DNA from 3 places in the Streptomyces sp. SM18 genome. Region 2 is predicted to be linked to each of the others. Evidence: riboswitches for the same ligand, from Rfam matches in the RefSeq annotation. Region 2 holds a riboswitch; each other region holds the start of a gene.

Region 1 (3,757 bases), 510 kb from region 2:
CCTGCGCGGCCAGCAGCCCGTACGTGCCGGCGCACACCCCCAGCAGTCCGCCGAGCGTGAGCGCGTTGGTGGTGTGCCGGACGGCGGGCGGGACCTGGGCGGTACGCCCGTACCCCCGCGCGTCCATCGACGCGGCGAGCGCCACCGACCGTTCCAGGGCGCCCTCCAGGACCGGCAGCCCGATCTGGAGCACCGCCGCGACCCCGCCCGTGGGGCGGCCGCGCAGCCGGCGGGCCGTCCGCAGCCGCAGCACGTCGGCGACCATGTTCGGCGCGAACGTCATCGCGACGACGACGGCCACCCCCGCCTCGTACAGCGCGCCCGGCAGCGACTTGAGCAGCCGGGCCGGGTTGGCGAGCGAGTTCGCGGCGCCGACGCAGATCAGCAGCGTGGCCAGCTTCGCCCCGTCGTACAGCGCGAAGACCAGTTGCTCGGCGGTGACCTGGCCGCCGACGCGGACACCCTGCGCCCAGTCGGGCAGCGGGATCTCGGGGAGGGTGAAGAGCAGCCGGGTCCCCGGGACCGAGGAGCCGAGCAGGACCGAGAAGACCAGCCGCACCCCCACGACGAACAGGCCGAGCTTGACGAACGCCCCGTAGGAGCGGGCCCACGGCGCGTCCGTGCGGCGGGCCGCCACCACATAGCCGGCCACCCCGACCAGCAGCCCGAGCAGCAGTGGGTTGGTGGTGCGGGAGGCGGCGGTGGCCAGCCCCAGCGCCCACAGCCACCAGGCCCCGGCCGGCACCGCGTTGCTGCGGCTCGCGGCGGGCGCCCGCAGGGCATGGGGGAGCCGGGCGAGGCCCGTGGAACGGTTCATCGGCGGCGGCGGGCCCGCAGGACGGCGGCGGCACCGAGGACGAGGACCGCGACGCCCCCGGCGAGGACCCCGGCGGACGGGCCGCCCCCGTCGTCGCCGGAACCCTGGGCGGCGGCGGTCGGGGAGGCGTCGGGGCTGCCGGCCGGAGCGGTGGACTCCGCCGCGCCGCTGTCCCCGGAGACCTGCTCACCGCAGCCGGAACGCGGATAGCCGGAGATCGCGCAGAGCATCGCGGAGCTGTCGTACCGCAGGGGCTTCGCCACCGACGCGAGCGCCTGGGCGGTGCTCGCGTCGGGCGCCACCCGGGCGCACGCGGTGCGCGGCGCGGGCGGGGTCTCGCCGTCCGGCGCGTCGGCGGCCGTACCCGCGTCGATGACCAGCGCGACCCGCTTGCGGCCGTCCTGCGCCGGGGTGCCCGCGCAGATCGCGGCGAAGTCCGGGGCGCGGCGCGGCCGGGCGGCGTCCTGGGAGTCCTCGCTGACCGCGAAACGGAACCCCTGCACGGTGCCGTCGTCGGGCCGGACCAGGGAGGGCCCCTGGGTGGCGTACGTCCAGGTGGTGCCGGTGTCGCCCTCCCAGAAGGACCAGTAGCGGTATCCGGCCGCCTGCGCGTTCCCGGCGCCGAGCACGGTCAGGGCCGCGGCGACCAGGAGGAGCAGCACGGCCGTGCCGCGCGGGTGCCTCACAGCTGCTGGTTCTTCCGGCGTCCGCTCAGCAGGAAGCCGATGCCCGCCCCGAAGGCGAGTCCGATGCCGACGAGCCACCAGACGCCGAGTCCGCCGTCGCCGCTGCTGGTGTTCTTCGGCGTGGAGTCGGTCGCGGTCGGGGACGGCACGGCGGTGGCGGCGGGCGCGGGGCCCGTCGCGTTGAGCTGCCGTACGAGGTCCACGCCGCCGAAGTCACGGGCGTCGGTGCCGGTCGCGTGGGCGGCGAGCACCAGTTGGGCGGTGGCGGCCGGGCCGCCCTCCTTCGCCCAGCCCTGGGCGTTCTTCTCCAGGTAGGCGACCGCCTTCGCCGCCTTGTCCTTGTGGCCGGACGCGGCCAGCGCGACGACCGCGTCGGCGGTGTTGCCGAAGTCGGGCTGTGGGTCGGAGTCCTCGGCGCCGGGCATCGGCGGGGTGTCCAGGTGGCCCGACCCGGCGAGCGCTCCGGCCAGGTAGAAGGCGCCGTTCTGCGCGGACTGCTCGGGGGTGAGGCCGGTGCCCTTGTGGCAGACGGGGTCCTTGACGGCGTTGGAGTTGCCCGTCGCCATGCCCTTGCCCATCGCGCCGAGCACCGCGGCGGCGGTGGCGTCCGCGTTGGCGGTGAGCGTGCCGTCCTTGTCCGGCTGGTAGGCGAACGCCCCGCCGTCCTCGCCGCCGCACGGCAGGGCGAACGACTGGAGCGCCGTGTACGGCGTCTTGCCGTCGGCGGTGGTGAGGTCGGCCAGCGGCACCCCGGCCCTGGCCAGGGCACCGATCACCACGGCGGTGGAGTTGGCGTCGCTGGGGCTGCCGGGGTTGTAGCCCCAGCCGCCGTCCTCGTTCTGGACGGACTTCAGCCAGCTGACCCCGTTGTCCACGGCCGGGCGGTTGGTGCCCAGCTCCATCAGCGCCTGGATCGCGGCCCCGGTGGCGTTGGTGTCGGCCAGCGTCTCGGCGTCGCAGGGGCGGGAGGCGTCCCGGTAGGCGGCGAAGGCGCCGCTGTCGCACTGTTGGCCCACGAGCCAGTTCACCGACTCGGTGGCGGGGGTGACCAGCTCGATCCGCTGGGCCAGGAAGGCCATCGACTGGCGCCACACGCCGTCGTAGGTCGGGTCCTTGGTGCCGTACAGGCCTGCGGGCAGGTCGGTGGACGGGGAGGGGGACGGGGCGGCGACCGCGGTGGGGGCGGTGGCCGCACCGAGCACGGCGGTGATCGCGAGCGCTGCCGCGCGGCGGCGTACGGTCATGGCTTGGGTGGGCCTCTCCTGCGAGGGCCGGGCACGGGCGCACGGATGGCGCCGGGCTCCGGCCCCGTGTACCTCGACGGTGCCGCCCACCGGGGTTCCGGTGGCACGAGCCGGTCACGCTGACGTGCGGGGCATTCCGACTGGCCACCCGGCGGGGGGAGGACACGGCTGCGGGTCAGTGCCGGATTCGCACCGGCTTCCCCCCGTACGGGCATGAGGACGACCCGCTCACTCTACCGGGGGCGGTGTGAGCGCGGGCCGGCCCCCTGCCGCCGTACCCGGCGGTCCGTGGCGGCGAACCATGGGTGGGGGCTTCACAGCAGGTCAGGGCACATGCGACACTCCGGCGGAAATCACACGGGCGGTGCCCGTGGAGCGGGTCGAGACCGGGCGGGAAGCACCTGTGCGCAGAGGAAGAACGGCGGCCGTGACCGTCGCCGTGAGTGGGTTCATGAGCGTGGCCTCCGGCTGCGGGCTCCTCGGGCAGGAGGCGGGCGCGGCGAAACCCTCGCGGGTGCCGCCCGCCCCGTTCACCGGGGAGACGGTGGCCGGGGAGATATCCGCCTACACCACGGCGGCCGGGCTCCCGGAGGGTGACACGTCCCTGGACGGTCTGCCGGAGGGCGGCTGGCGGGCGTGCGTCGTGCCCTGGTCCGGGCAGGTGCCCGAGGACGTGGCAGCCGCCGGTTTCGAGGGCACGGAGGAGCGGCTGCGCTCGCACGACTGGGAGATCGTCTCCAGCCACGCCGAGGGGGAGGCGGTCTTCCGCACCTTCGCCAAGCGGGGCTGGAAGCTCTACGCCCGCTCCTGGGCGCTGCTGGGACCCGACCGTACGCGGAGCGTCACGTTCACCGGCGTCGAGGACGGCTGCGAGGTGCCCGGCGAGGTGCGGGACGAGTACACCGACCCGGCCGCGCCGTGAGGGGGCCGCTCCGCCGGAACCGTGGGCGGGGAGAGCGCGTCGTGGGAGGTATGGACCAGCCGAACCAGGGCTCCGCGGGGTGCCTGCT
Region 2 (3,757 bases):
TCGGACGGAGCAGCCGTTCGGCCAGTTCGCCGAGGAAGAGGCCGAGTGCGCCCCACAGCACGGTCTGGATGGCCAGTGCGGAGAGCCGGAACCGCCACAGCAGGGTGGCCGGGAAGTCGTCCGGCACCTCGTTGATCACCGGCAGGAACGCGTAGGCGAGCCCGACCGCGACGGCGAAGGCGGCCACGGCGGCGACGGTCGCGTACCAGGTGCCCAGCGCGGGGGCGAGCCGCTTGCCGAGGAGGATGGCGGCGATCGCGAGGAGCACGCTGAGCACCATCATCAGGAAGTACAGCGTGGTGCGCTTGCCGATGGTGTCGGGGTCACCGACCGCCGGCGGGTTGACCGGGTACTTCAGGTACGGCACGACGTACACGGCCAGCAGGGCGCAGCCGGACAGCAGCAGGGCGGTCGCCCGGGGGCCGAAGCGTCCGATGCGCCCGAGCGCGAAGCAGAAGGCGAGTGCGGCGATGCCGCCGAAGGCCACCCCGTAGACCAGGATGCCGGTGGCGAGTCCGGCCGTGGACTGGAGGGAGCGCGAGACGACTTCCTCCTCGTCGTGCCCGCCGGCGTCCGCGCCCGCGTCTCCGTGCGTGTGCGTGTGGGCGTGGGCTTCCTCCAGGCCGATGGCGCTGTCGACGTTCGGTTCCCCGAGGAAGTAGGCGACGACCAGGGCGAGCACCCCGGCGGCCAGGCCGGCGAGCATGCCGCGTACGAGGAGGTTTCTTACCGTTGCGGAGTTCATGATGTGCGGCGTCCCTCGCGTCAGTGGCAGGGGAAGCCGAGCAGGTGGCGGGCGTCGTGCACCCACTCGTGGACACCCGTGCCGCTGAACACGGAGGTGGCGCCCTGCTCGGCGCCGACGAAGTACAGAAGGATCAGCATCAGGATGCCGAAGAAGACCGCCCAGGGTGCTATCGCCTTCAGCGGCAGCGCGGCGGGAACGAATGGATCGGTGGCGGTCGGCTGAGCGACGTGCTGCGCCATGGCAAGGCCTCCTGAGGGAGTTCGCGTCCCGTATCGGTGGTGCACAGGGACGACGGCCACGGGTCTGACTCACGAGGCGCCCCGGGGGCCTCGTACACAGTGGCGCGACCGTACCGGATTCCCACCGGTTTCCGTCTCGCCGTCGTCATATCGGGATGACGGTACCGCGTGACGGGTGCATGGCCAAGACCGTGCCGTACGGCGTGATCTTCCTCTCCCGCCGGGCGCCCGGGGCCTCGCGTACGCCCTCGTCAGCGGCGGGTCGCCCGGCCGGGGCACCCGGATCAGGTGGCCGGCCGGTCGCGCCCGTGAGGCCGTCAGGTCCGACCGCCCGTCGCGCCCGTCACTCCGGAAGCGCGGTACGCCAGGCGGTGGTGTTCAACTCGTCCATCAGGCGCAGGTCGTGGCCCTCCAGCGGGAACACCCGCACGCCCGCGTCGGGGGCGGCGGCGATCTCCAGCGCGTCCCCCTCGATCAGGTCGCCGCCCTCCTGGGTGGACACCCAGGCGAGGATCGACCGGACCGTCCCGCCGGGCTTCAGCACGACCTGCTCCGGCCCCTGGTCCTGGCCGAACATCGACCCGCCCGGGTTCACCGGGACGGGGATCCGCCCGCCGTCCTCACCGAGGGCCCGGACGGCGGGGTAGCCGTCCACCCGGTAGGGCGCGGTGCCGCAGTTGGTGAGGGTGAGGACGACGGCGCGGTGGAACATCGCCGTCTGTACGGGGCCCATCGAGACGCTCACCCCGGAGGCGGGGCAGTCCCCGGCGGGCGCGGTGGTGGACGGGCCGCCCCGCGCGGGCGTGGTGTCCGGCGCGGCGGGCAGGGTGGGTGGCAGGGTCTCGGCCCGGACGCTGCCGGGCGGCCCGGACGCCCGCGCGGGGCTCTCCGAGGGACCGGGTTCACCCTCCCCCGCCGGGACGAGGAACCCGGCGCAGCCCGTGAGCGTGAGCGCGCCGGTCGCGCACAGGAGTGCCGTGATCGTGTTCCGTACCCGCATCGCCGTGTACCCCACCCCTGGAACGAACAGCCGCCGGACCTCTGGCACGCGCGGCCGTCACCCCGCTCAGCCGCTCGCCTGTTCGATCATGCCAGACGCGGTACCACCCGCCGGGCCCACTGTTCAGCGTCTCTTGCCCGTCACCCCAAGCAGATCTAAGTGGACCCGCGCGGTTCCGCCGCCGAGACTGCGGACATGACAGCGACAGCCCGGACCCCCGGGCCCTTCGGCCGCGCGCTCTGCGCCATGATCACACCGTTCACCCCCGCCGGTGACCTGGACCTGGAGGCCGCTCGCGGGCACGCCCGCCGGCTGGTCGCGGACGGCTGCGACGGGCTGGTGCTGAGCGGCACCACGGGCGAGTCGCCCACCACCACCGACGCGGAGAAGACCGCGCTGCTGCGGGCGGTCCGCGAGGCGGTCGGTGAGGGTGTCCCGCTCGTCGCCGGGGTGGGCAGCGCCGACACCCGGCACACGGTCCGCCTCGCCCAGGACGCCGAGGCGGCGGGCGCGGACGGCCTGCTGGTGGTGACCCCGTACTACAGCCGGCCCCCGCAGGCGGCGGTCGAGGCCCACGTCCTGCGGGTCGCGGAGGCCACCGGGGTCCCGCTCATGCTGTACGACATCCCCGGCCGCACCGGCACCCGGATCGAGCCGGACACGCTGCTGCGGCTGGCGGAACATCCGCGCGTCGTGGCGGTCAAGGACTGTTCCTACGACCTGTTCGCGGCGACGAAGGTGATGGCGCGGACCAGGCTGGCCTACTACTCGGGGTGCGAGGAGCTGAACCTCCCGCTGTACGCCCTGGGCGGCGCCGGGTATGTGAGCACGGTCGCCAATGTGGCGCCCCGTGCGATGCGCGCGGCGCTCGACGCGTTCGACGCCGGTGACACCGTGGAGGCGGCCCGTCTGAACGGGCTGACGAACCCTCTGGTGGAGGCGGTGATGGGCGCCGGTCTGCCGGGCACCGTCACGGTGAAGGCGCTGCTGGACATCGGCCCGGTCCGCGAACCGCTGCTGCCCGCCGACCGTGCGACGGTCGGCGGGCTGCGCCGGGTCTACGAGGAACTCCTCGCCGCTGAGGGTTAGTTGTGGCTGTGCAGGATGTCGTTGAGCCCGTCCCAGACCGCGTTGTTGGGGCGGGCCTCGACCGCGCCGGTCACCGAGTTGCGGCGGAAGAGGATGTTCGAGGCGCCGGAGAGCTCCCGGGCCTTGACGACCTGTCCGTCCGGCATGGTGACACGGGTGCCGGCCGTGACGTACAGCCCCGCCTCGACGACGCACTCGTCGCCGAGCGCGATCCCGATCCCGGCCTCGGCGCCGATCAGGCAGCGCTGCCCGATGACGATGCGCTCCTTGCCGCCGCCGGAGAGCGTGCCCATGGTGGAGGCGCCGCCGCCGATGTCGGAGCCGTCGCCGACGACGACACCCGCAGAGATCCGGCCCTCGACCATGGAGGTGCCGAGGGTGCCCGCGTTGAAGTTCACGAAGCCCTCGTGCATCACGGTGGTCCCGGCCGCCAGGTGCGCGCCGAGCCTGACCCGGTCGGCGTCCGCGATCCGTACACCCTTGGGCGCCACGTAGTCCGTCATCCGGGGGAACTTGTCCACCGAGGTGACCTGAAGGTGCAGCCCCTCGGCGCGGGCGTTGAGCCGGACCTTCTCCAGGTCCTCGACCGCGACGGGGCCCAGCGAGGTCCAGGCGACGTTGGCGAGGAAGCCGAAGATGCCGTCGAGGTTCTGGCCGTGCGGCTGGACCAGCCGGTGCGAG
Region 3 (3,757 bases), 3.5 Mb from region 2:
CGCGATCATGTCGATCGCCGCCGCGAACCTCTTCACCCGCAACATCTACAAGGACTTCCTCAGGCCCGGCGCGACACCCGAGCAGGAGACGAGGGTCTCCAAGCTGGTCTCGCTGCTGGTCAAGGTCGGCGCGCTCGCCTTCGTCCTCACCATGGACAAGACGGTCGCGATCAACTTCCAGCTGCTCGGCGGGATCTGGATCCTCCAGACGATGCCGGCCCTGGTGGGCGGCCTGTTCACCCGCTGGTTCCACCGCTGGGCGCTGATCGCCGGCTGGGCGGTCGGCATGGTCTACGGCACCGTGGCCGCCTACGGCGTGGCCAGCCCGACCCAGAAGCACTTCGGCGGCTCCTCGAAGGAGATCCCGGGCCTCGGAGAGATCGGCTACATCGGCCTCACCGCGTTCGTCCTGAACGTGCTCGTGGTGGTCGTGCTGACGGTCGTCCTGAACGCGCTGAAGGCCCCGGCCGGTGCCGACGAGACCTCGCCGGCCGACTACACGGCGGACGCGGGCGCCCCGGGCGTACGGGCGGAGCTCCCGCCGGCCACGGTGGGCGCCCCGGGCGGCCGCTGACCCACCGCGGGGCACCGCCGGGCCGGACCCGGTACGGCGGTGTCCGGGGCGGGGTGCCCCGCCGCCCGAAAACCCCGTGCGCCCGCCCCGCCGCCGCGGCACACTGGCCCGCCATGGACCTGACGATCGGACCCGTGCGCCCCGCCCAGCACACCGCCCTGGGCGACATCACCGCCGAGGCCTACCTCGGGGACGGGTTGCTGGACTTCGGCACCGAGGACCCGTATCTGGCGGAGCTCCGCGCCGTCGCCCGCCGGGCCGCCGAGGCCGACGTCCTCGTCGCGACCGACGGCGAGGGCCGGCTGCTGGGCGGTGTCACCTACGTCACGGCGGGCACCCCCTGGGCCGACATCGCCCGCGAGGGGGAGGCCGAAATGCGTATGCTCGCCGTCACCCCCGAGGCGCGTGGACGCGGCGTGGGCGAGGCGCTCGTCCGTGCCTGCGTCGACCGGGCCCGCGCGACAGAGGGGCTCTCCGGGCTCGTCCTGTCCACGCAGACCACCATGCGGGCCGCCCACCGCATCTACCTCCGACTGGGCTTCACACGGACCCCGGAGCGGGACTGGACCCCCATTCCGGCGGTCCCGCTCCTCACCTTCCGCCTGGATCTCTGACCGGGCAACCCTCGCGTACGACACAACATGTGGGGGCCGCCCGATCGGGCGGCCCCCACATGTATGCTCGTGCTCGCTGTCGCCGCAGGGGAATCCGGTGCGAATCCGGAACTGTCCCGCAACGGTGTGATCGGTGCACATCTGTGCTACCCACAAGTCCGACGACCTGCCGACAGCGCGTCCGGATCGACCGACCCGGACGCCAGACGTCCGGGCCTCGCGGATAGGCCGGTGGACGCCGTACACGGTGCTGCCCGCCCCGGCCGCCCCCTGCCCGGCTCCCCTCCTCCCGCGGGCCCCTGCCGAGCGAGGGAATGCCCAGTGACCATCGCGCCCGCCGATCCGGTTTCAGCCGCCGAATCCGCTGTGTCCGCCACGTCCGGGGAAGCCACGAACGACGGACCCGGGACCGCCCTGCTGCGGACCCTGACCGAACTCACCGTCGATCTGCCCGACACCGACCCCGGACGGGTCGCCGCCGCCGCGTTGCGCGGGCGCAACGCCCGCTCGGACGCGGCCGAGCTGCGTTCGCTGGCCACCGAGGCCGCCGCGGGCCTGATCTCGGAGGACCCCGCGTACTCCCGGCTCGCCGCCCGGCTGCTGACCCTCTCGATCGCCGACGAGGCCGCCGGCCAGGGCGCGACCTCCTTCTCCGCCTCGGTCGCCGTGGGGCACCGCGAGGGCCTGATCGCCGACCGCACCGCCGCCTTCGTCGCACTGCACGCCGAGGCGCTCGACGCGCTCGTGGAGCGGACGCTGGCCGACGGGGCGGACGACCGCTTCGGCTACTTCGGTCTGCGCACCCTGCACAGCCGCTACCTGCTGCGCCACCCGCACACCCGCCAGGTCGTCGAGACCCCGCAGCACTTCATGCTGCGCGTCGCGTCGGGCCTCGCCGAGGACGAGTCGGCGCGGGCGCTGGACGAGGTCGCCGCGCTCTACGGGCTGATGAGCCGGCTGGACTACCTCCCCTCCTCCCCCACGCTCTTCAACTCCGGCACCCGGCACCCGCAGATGTCCTCCTGCTACCTGCTGGACTCCCCGAAGGACGAACTGGACTCGATCTACGACCGCTACCACCAGGTGGCGCGGCTGTCCAAGCACGCGGGCGGCATCGGTCTGTCCTACTCCCGCATCCGCGCCCGGGGTTCGCTGATCCGGGGCACCAACGGGCACTCCAACGGCATCGTGCCGTTCCTGAAGACGCTGGACGCCTCGGTCGCCGCGGTCAACCAGGGCGGCCGGCGCAAGGGGGCCGCCGCCGTCTACCTGGAGACCTGGCACGCGGACATCGAGGAGTTCCTGGAGCTCCGCGACAACACGGGCGAGGACCAGCGGCGTACGCACAACCTCAACCTGGCGCACTGGATCCCGGACGAGTTCATGCGCCGGGTGGACGCGGACACCGAGTGGTCGCTGTTCTCCCCCGCCGACGCGCCCGAGCTGGTGGACCTGTGGGGCGACGCGTTCGACGCGGCCTACCGGGCGGCCGAGGCCAGGGGCCTGGCCCGCAAGACGATGCCGGCGCGCGAGCTGTACGGCCGGATGATGCGCACCCTCGCGCAGACCGGCCAGGGCTGGATGACGTTCAAGGACGCCTCCAACCGGACCGCGAACCAGACCGCCGAGCCGGGCCGCGTCATCCACTCCTCGAACCTGTGCACCGAGATCCTCGAAGTCACCGACGACGGCGAGACCGCGGTCTGCAACCTGGGCTCGGTCAACCTGGGCGCCTTCGTCTCCGGCGGTTCGATGGACTGGGAGCGGCTGGACGCCACCGTCCGCACCGCGGTGACCTTCCTGGACCGCGTGGTGGACATCAACTTCTACCCGACCGAGCAGGCCGGGCGCTCCAACGAACGCTGGCGCCCGGTGGGTCTGGGCGCGATGGGGCTCCAGGACGTCTTCTTCCAGCTGCGGCTGCCGTTCGACTCCCCCGAGGCCCGCGCGCTGTCCACCCGGATCTCCGAGCGGATCATGCTGGCCGCCTACGAGGCGTCCTGCGACCTCGCCGAGCGGTCGGGCCCGCTGCCCGCCTGGGCCGAGACCCGCACCGCCCGCGGTGTGCTGCACCCCGACCACTACGACACGGAGCTGAACTGGCCGGAGCGCTGGGAGGCGCTGCGGGCCCGCGTCGCGAAGAGCGGGATGCGCAACTCGCTGCTGCTGGCCATCGCCCCGACGGCGACGATCGCCTCGATCGCCGGGGTGTACGAGTGCGTCGAGCCGCAGGTCTCCAACCTCTTCAAGCGCGAGACCCTCAGCGGTGAGTTCCTCCAGGTCAACGGCTACCTCGTCGAGGAGCTGAAGAAGCTCGGCGTGTGGGACGCCCGCACCCGTGAGGCGCTGCGCGAGGCGAGCGGCTCGGTGCAGGGCTTCGGGTGGATCCCCGAGGACGTGCGCGCGCTGTACCGCACCGCCTGGGAGATCCCGCAGCGCGGCCTGATCGACATGGCGGCGGCCCGTACGCCGTTCCTGGACCAGAGCCAGTCGCTGAACCTGTTCCTGGAGACGCCGACGATCGGCAAGCTCTCCTCGATGTACGCGTACGCCTGGAAGCGGGGTCTGA

Evidence for each region. A riboswitch is a leader RNA that binds a small molecule or an ion and turns the genes downstream of it on or off. The one in region 2 is predicted to bind cobalamin.
Region 1: linked by a shared signal. The riboswitch ahead of B9S64_RS08635 (prenyltransferase/squalene oxidase repeat-containing protein) and the one ahead of B9S64_RS06320 (CbtB-domain containing protein) in region 2 are both predicted to bind cobalamin.
Region 3: linked by a shared signal. The riboswitch ahead of B9S64_RS22230 (ribonucleoside-diphosphate reductase subunit alpha) and the one ahead of B9S64_RS06320 (CbtB-domain containing protein) in region 2 are both predicted to bind cobalamin.

What each region holds. Positions count from the first base shown of each region.
Region 1 is NZ_CP029342.1:1,942,567-1,946,323, reverse strand. It holds gene B9S64_RS08645 (cobalt ABC transporter permease) at 1-817, opposite strand, end outside; gene B9S64_RS08640 (SCO2322 family protein) at 814-1,503, opposite strand; gene B9S64_RS08635 (prenyltransferase/squalene oxidase repeat-containing protein) at 1,500-2,747, opposite strand; cobalamin riboswitch at 2,856-2,978, opposite strand; gene B9S64_RS08630 (hypothetical protein) at 3,175-3,669, shown strand; gene B9S64_RS08625 (hypothetical protein) at 3,720-3,757, shown strand, end outside.
Region 2 is NZ_CP029342.1:1,431,434-1,435,190, forward strand. It holds gene B9S64_RS06315 (CbtA family protein) at 1-745, opposite strand, end outside; gene B9S64_RS06320 (CbtB-domain containing protein) at 766-987, opposite strand; cobalamin riboswitch at 1,024-1,171, opposite strand; gene B9S64_RS06325 (DUF4232 domain-containing protein) at 1,331-1,987, opposite strand; gene dapA (4-hydroxy-tetrahydrodipicolinate synthase) at 2,183-3,076, shown strand; gene dapD (2,3,4,5-tetrahydropyridine-2,6-dicarboxylate N-succinyltransferase) at 3,073-3,757, opposite strand, start outside.
Region 3 is NZ_CP029342.1:4,883,217-4,886,973, reverse strand. It holds gene mctP (monocarboxylate uptake permease MctP) at 1-574, shown strand, start outside; gene B9S64_RS22235 (GNAT family N-acetyltransferase) at 688-1,188, shown strand; cobalamin riboswitch at 1,239-1,377, shown strand; gene B9S64_RS22230 (ribonucleoside-diphosphate reductase subunit alpha) at 1,510-3,757, shown strand, end outside.